2 regions of the Corynebacterium appendicis CIP 107643 genome follow, and region 2 is predicted to be linked to the other one. Evidence: predicted binding sites of a transcription regulator. Region 2 holds the regulator's gene; the other holds the start of a gene.

Region 1 (3,407 bases), 200 kb from region 2:
ACCGATGACCACGCATTCCTTGGACAGGTTCGCGTAGTCCCGGTGCGCCGGCGACAACGTGATGCGACCAGAACCGTCGAGCGTCTGCTCATCCGCACTTGCCGCCAAGTTACGGATGAACGCACGCGCCTTCGGGTTCGTGCGGGAGACCGCCGCCGCCTTACGTGCGCGGGCCGCGAACTCCTCGCGGGGATAGACCGCCAACGAGTGGTCTTGCCCCTTGGTCACCATCAGTCCGTCCGCCAGTCCCTCGCGGAATTTGGCGGGCAGTGTCAGGCGCCCTTTGTCGTCCAGCTTCGGGGTGTAGGTGCCAAGAAACATCCGGCGCCCTACCTTCCTTCGCTCGACGACTCCGGCTGTGAATTTTTGTCAGATCCGACCCGGCATCGTCACACCGGCCCTTCACTGTGCCCCACTTTAACCCACTATCCCCCACAAACGCCACATTGGAACTCAAAAATCTTTCCGAGTGTCTTGAATTCGCAGTTCAACACACGAATCCCACGTGGCGCGTCCACCCGCCCCCCGCGCCATATCCCACCACAACCACCTCACAACATCCGTTTTGACTACTTCAGCACCTTTCTCACCACCATGCCGCGAGCGCATCCCCGCAGGAAAACTGGATAACGACACCTGAAATAAGACCCGGTGGGTGAAAGTGGGGACTCCCGGTGGGCCGAAGTGGGGAGCCAAGAGTGAGGGCACGTTGAGGCACGAAAAAATCCCCCTCACGTCTCCGTGAAAGGGATCAGGAAAGCCGTCTAAAAATTATGCGGCCGCAGAAAGTTTGCGCTACTGACCTTCGAAACGCCGGCGGAAGTTCTCCTCCATGCGGGAACCGCGTCCTTCGCGGCGCGGTTGCGGACCAGCACTCTTGGAACGCGTTGCCGGCGGGATGTCAGACGGGGCACGCAGCCCCCACACGCCACCGATGAACATGACCACGAATCCAAGGATGCTGAGCGCGATGAACCAAAGACTTTCGGCCGCCAGAGCGACCCCAGAGATCAGCAGCACGAGACCCAGCACAATGAGGGCGACAGCCCGCATCGTCGGACGGAAGCCACCGCCCGCGGATCCGCGCTCGGGCGCGGAGGCCACAGACGACCCGAACTTCGGATCGTCGGCCATCAGCGACTCCTCGATTTCGCGGAGCAACTTCTGTTCCTGCTCAGATAAAGCCACTTTCACTCCCAGCCTGGTTTGGTCGCTGTCTTCTCTGAACTACAACGCTCAGGGGCATCGTTTTGTTCCCTCATCATACCGCCCCATCCCTCAAACAGGACAGTCGCAGCAGGCTAGGCCGCAGACATATCACTTCCCTCCCCAGCAGCCTCCGCAAAGAATTCTTCCGCCAGCTCAACAAGACGCCCCACATCGGCCACTCGAGGCTTCAGCTCGATCCCCGAGGCGACCCGTCCCCTCAGGCGCGAGAAGCCCGAGAACGTATTCGCCCAGTACGTTCCGCGGGATCCCGTCAGGGCCAGCTTCTCCCAGGCGCTAGTGGGCAGACGCTTACGCTTTGCAACCACCGTGGACTGAGCGATTACAGCCCCGGCTGTGCGCAGTGCCGCCCGATATGCGCTCTCCAACGCCAAGTCATACGAACCGGCGGCGAGCTGCGCGTGCGCATCCGCAAGAAGCGCACGAGCCGATTCGAGAAATTCGTCATGCCGCGATGCGACGGGCACCACTCCGTACACCGCACCAGTCGTTGCCGAAATAACGCTAGACATGTAAACCTCCTCCTCGTCTCGCCGTATCGTGCGGCGTTCGATTTCCTGCTTCTATTCCTGCTTCCAACTGCTTTTGTGACTTTCACACTAGAAAGCGACATCAACACAACCCACAAACAATTCGAACACGTTTTCGAGTCTGCTGATCTACAGAACGCGCTCGACCCCTCTGAGCTGGGGCAACCAGGACACACGGTTGTGGATAACGGGGATTTCAACGCAGGCGACCGCGACGCATGGTTCGATGGACAGCGTGTCCGTCACTATCCGCGAGCTGTCCCCGCACGAGTTCTCCGCCATGGCGCCCGAACTCGTGGGGCTCTACATCACGGCCATGCGCTACCCCATTTCCATCCACAATCAGCGGGTATCGGTCTGGCGACGCGATTCGACGGAGGAAGACTTCGCCGCCGTCGCTGCTTTCGACGAAGGGAAACTCGCCGGAATCGCGTACGGGTTCAAGGGATCTGAGCGGCGATGGTGGGATCAGCAGCTCCGCCGCGGGCTGGTGAATAGCCACGCCATGACCCCGAAAATGATCGACATCGTGGAAAATTACTTCGAGTTGGCGGAGATTCACGTCGCGCCCCGGCTCCAGGGCCACGGCATCGGCAGAGTTTTGATCCAGCGACTGCTGGAGCGGGCGCCGCAGCCTTATGTCTTGCTGTCCACCCCCGAGGTCCCCAAAGAGAGCAACGCCGCGTTCGGGCTGTACCGCTCACTCGGTTTCGGGGATGTGCTCCGCAGTTTCCAATACACCGGCGATCCACGGCCCTTCGCCGTGCTCGGCCGGACATTGCCGCTGGAAAATACGTCCCCGGTAGAGTGAGCGGTAATCGTCCCCACCCTGCGGTTAGAAGGAGTCACCACCTTTGAGCGAGCGCACACCTCACCTTGCGGTAGCAGACATCCCGGCGGCGGTGGAACGGGAACTAGAAGTGTTCTTCCAGGAAAACGCCGCAAAGATCAACCAGATCGGCGCTCCAGTCGCTGAGGCAGTGGGCCATTTGCGCGACTTCGTTCTCGGCGGCGGAAAGCGTATCCGCCCCACATACGGCTGGGTCGGCTATGCCGCGACCGCAGGGAAGAATTGCGCCGAATCCCCCAATGCAGTGCTGCGAGCGGTGAGCGCGCTCGAATTGATCCAAGCGTGTGCGCTCATCCACGACGACATTATCGACGCTTCCGACACCCGGCGCGGTAAACCGACCGTCCACCGCGCGATCTCAGCCGAACATGCAAACCGCAGCTGGCACGGGGATTCCGACACGTACGGCGAAAACGTTGCGATTCTCATCGGCGACCTCGCGCTGGCGTGGGGCGACGATATGTGGCGTTACTCCGGGGTGAGCGACGAGGCGCTGAAGCGCGCGGCTGAACCGTGGCGCGGCATGCGCGCGGAAGTGATCGGCGGGCAGATTCTCGACATCGCGCTGGAAGCGTCCGGCAGTGAGAGTGTGGAGCTGGCCGATTCGGTGAACCGGTACAAAACTGCCGCGTACACCGTCGAGCGCCCGCTTCATCTAGGAGCGGCACTGGCAGGAGCAGGCGAAGAGACTATTGCGGCTCTCCGCGGATACGGACGCGACATCGGAATCGCATTCCAGCTTCGCGACGATCTCTTGGGAGTCTTCGGCGACCCGGCAATCACCGGCAAGCCAGCAGGCG
Region 2 (3,407 bases):
CGTTTTTCTCGGTGACGGTCGTATTTGTGCGCACCGTGCCGTCGACACGGACGGTGCGCAGCGGAATACCGGCCGATCCTGCTAGAGCGACGAAGGGGTCGTGCTCGCTCGCGGGGATGACGGCGATAGTCTCGCGGCCGGCCTTCAGCACAGCGTTGGAGACATTGATGCCTTTGCCTCCCGGCTCGCGGGTGCTTTCCGACACGCGGAGAACGTCGCCCGGGTCGAGCGCGACGACGGACAGTGTCGCGTCGATGCTCGGATTGGCCGTGAAAGTGACAATCACGGGACATTCCCTTCCTGGACCTTGTGCGCAGGCAAGCGCGGGTGATCAGGTACCGGGGGCAAATAATCCCTCAAAACGTGGGATTGCTACCCCTTAGTGTCCGATTATGCCCGTTTGTATTGGATTACTCAAGAAAATGGGCGGAGAGTTGGAGGCGATCGGCGGGGTGCGGCCACAGCGCGGCGGGGGTCCGGGACGGTAGCGATCTACTCTGCGATGACGACGTCCACGCCCAGCTCGGTCAGCTCCTCGACGAACGCGTCGGGCGCGTCGGCATCCGTGATCACCACGTCCAGGCTGTCGAGAGCCGCGAAACTGACCAAGTAGTCGCTTCCCAGTTTCGAGGAGTCGCACAGGACCACGACTTTGCGCGCATTGGTCACCATCGCGGATTTCACGGCAGCTTCCTGGGCGTCGGCCGTCGATAAGCCGTGGTCGACGGTGAGGGCATTGGTACCGATGAATGCTACGTCGGCTCGCAAAAGCGCGAGTGTGCGCAGCGCAGTGTCGCCCACGACGGCCTGGGTGATTGCGCGGACAGTCCCGCCGAGGAGCTGAACATTGAGGTCGATGTTGCTCGACAGATCGACTGCGATGGGCAGTGAATTAGTCACGAACGACAGCGACGGGGAGCGGGGCGCGTCTTTGATCATGCCGGCAAGGACGTTGATGGTCGTGCCTGAATCGAGGAAAACGGAACCGTCGGTCTCAGGGAGATACCTCAAGGCTGCTTTAGCGATCGCTGTCTTCGCTGAGGTTGCGGAACGGAACCTGGTGTCGAGCGGCAGCTCGGTGGTCAAATACGACTGGCTCGACACGGCGCCGCCATGCACTCGCTGGACGATGCCTTCGCGGTCGAGGACAGCGAGGTCGCGACGGATCGTCTCCGCAGTGACGTCGAATTTCTCGGACAGTTCGGTGACGTTGACGCGCCCCTCGACTGCTGTCAGGGACGCGATCTGGCGGCGCCGTTCTTCGGCGTACATGGGCACTTCCTTCCGGGGCCTCGGGCATGACCGTGCGAGGCGCTTAGGTTCGAGCCCTATTATTCATGTGCGTACGTCGAAATGAAGCCCGAGAGTGCCCGGGTGTGCCCGTTTCACCCCCGGGCGGGGAGGTTAGAGGCGACGAAAAACGGAAACGACCAGGCCCATGATGTCCGCATTGTCGCCCTTAATGGGGGCAAACGCATCATTGTGCGGGAGGAGCCACACACCGGTGGAGTCCTTGTGGAACTCCTTGACGGTCGCCTCTCCGTCGATAAGTGCGGCGACGAACTGTCCCTCTTCCGCGACGGGCTGCGTGCGGACGGCGACCCAGTCCCCGTCGAGAATTCCGGCGTCGCGCATGGATTCGCCCACGACCTGGAGGAGGTAGAGGTCGCCGTCGCCGACGAGTTCTTCGGGCAGAGGGAAGTATTCGGAGACGTGCTCCTCGGCGAGGATCGGATTGCCGGCCGCTATCTGGCCGAGGACTGGGATGTAGCGCGGCGCGGCCGCATCTTCCGGAGTCGGCTCAGCCTTGCGTGTCTTCCTGCCAGCGGTCTCGGGCAAGTGGCGTAGGTCGACGGCGCGCGGTTTGTTCGGGTCGCGCCGCAGAAAGCCCTTTTTCTCCAGTTCTTTCAACTGGTAGGCGACCGAGGAGGTTGATTGAAGACCTGCGGCGTCGCCGATTTCGCGGATGCTTGGCGGGTACCCGCGCAACACTACTGCGTCCTGAATGACTTCCAGGATCCGGCGTTGACGTTCAGTCAGCGACTTCAGGTCCGGCTTCTTGTCTTCTCGCTTCGGCATGGTGGGTGCGTCCTCATTTCTTCTCGATATTCGTCGTCTGCGGCGTCGGGTGAAAATCCCTCACAAACTTGGACGACTCTGCCCGGCGTTCGGTTCCCGTGCCTCTTGTCTACCACGGATGAGCAAATTTGTTCGAAAAATTTGGCGCATGCGTAGACAAAATTTTTGCGGGTTGCTATAACTCGAACATAGAAGCTATCGAACATTTACTCGAACAGCTAATGTTCGATGGTTCGCCGGGATCGTAGAATCGCAGACAAACAACGGAAGGGAACAACTCATGACTATCTCTATCGCACGCTCTAACAGCACTGATTCTCACGCTGCCGCGACGGGTTCCCGCATCCAGCCGGCCGACGTGTGGGACCTTGACCGCCGCCGCACGACTGTCGGTGGTGGGGTCAATGTTCGAACGCTGGAACCGACGAGTCGAAAATATACTCCTATCGGAAGTCGTCATTCGGAGGCGTTCGAAGTGAAGGACAATGGTTTCGAAACTCGCCGCGAGAAGACCGGCGCCGCGATCATGGGGGCGCTATTCGGCCTGGCGCTCATCGTTGGGTCCGCGTTCGGAGGCGCGTTCTCCGGTGGGGATGCTGGTTTTGCTCCGCAGGACGCCAGCACCCAGATCGCCGCAGTTTCCCACCACTAAAAGAGGGCGGGCACAAGCGGGTAGGATGCAGTCTCGTGCACTGCCCTTTTTGTCAGAACGATACGTCCCGAGTTTCCGATTCGCGCCTGGTCGACTCAGGTGCGGCGATTAGGCGCCGCCGTGAATGCACCGTGTGCGGCGGACGGTTCACCACAATGGAAAAAGCGGTCCTTACGGTGGTGAAGCGGAACGGCGTTAGCGAACCATTCGACCGCGACAAACTCATCGTCGGTGTGCGCCGCGCATGCCAAGGACGCGACGTGTCCGACGACGCGTTGAAGCGTCTGGCTCAGGAAGTCGAAGAGATCGTGCGCAGTCACGGCAGCTCCCAGATCCCGTCGAACGAGATCGGTCTCGCAATCCTGGAGCCGCTCCGCGCGCTCGACGAGGTGGCGTACCTCCGCTTCGCGTCGGTCTACAAGTCTTTCGAGAGCGCCGACGATTTCGAATCCGAGATCCGCCTCATGCGCCGCAAGGACCGCGGCATGGAAGAGCTGTAGCGCGGCCGGCCACCCGGACCAGCTGTAGCGCCGACCAAATCCCGGAACCGCGCTAGAGTTTGTCGATCATCTTCTCGATGCGCCGCGGGCTCACCGGTTTCGCGGTGCCCAGGCGCTGAGCGAATAGGCTCACACGCAGTTCTTGGATGCGCCAGTTGATGTCCTTGATCGCGCGG

The links. Region 2 encodes LexA, which represses DNA repair genes until DNA is damaged. Its sites were predicted from a motif close to CGAACANNTGTTCG; they were not measured.
Region 1: a site for LexA is predicted at 1,862-1,875, ahead of CAPP_RS07895 (SAV_6107 family HEPN domain-containing protein). Genes of this name have one in related genera too.

What each region holds. Positions count from the first base shown of each region.
Region 1 is NZ_CP046976.1:1,609,844-1,613,250, forward strand. It holds gene mraZ (division/cell wall cluster transcriptional repressor MraZ) at 1-321, opposite strand, end outside; gene CAPP_RS07890 (DUF3040 domain-containing protein) at 796-1,188, opposite strand; gene CAPP_RS07895 (SAV_6107 family HEPN domain-containing protein) at 1,302-1,739, opposite strand; gene CAPP_RS07900 (GNAT family N-acetyltransferase) at 1,984-2,568, shown strand; gene CAPP_RS07905 (polyprenyl synthetase family protein) at 2,612-3,407, shown strand, end outside.
Region 2 is NZ_CP046976.1:1,412,993-1,416,399, reverse strand. It holds gene CAPP_RS06950 (1-phosphofructokinase family hexose kinase) at 1-286, opposite strand, end outside; gene sugR (transcriptional regulator SugR) at 493-1,272, opposite strand; gene lexA (transcriptional repressor LexA) at 1,405-2,079, opposite strand; gene CAPP_RS06935 (hypothetical protein) at 2,360-2,731, shown strand; gene nrdR (transcriptional regulator NrdR) at 2,767-3,231, shown strand; gene hrpA (ATP-dependent RNA helicase HrpA) at 3,284-3,407, opposite strand, start outside.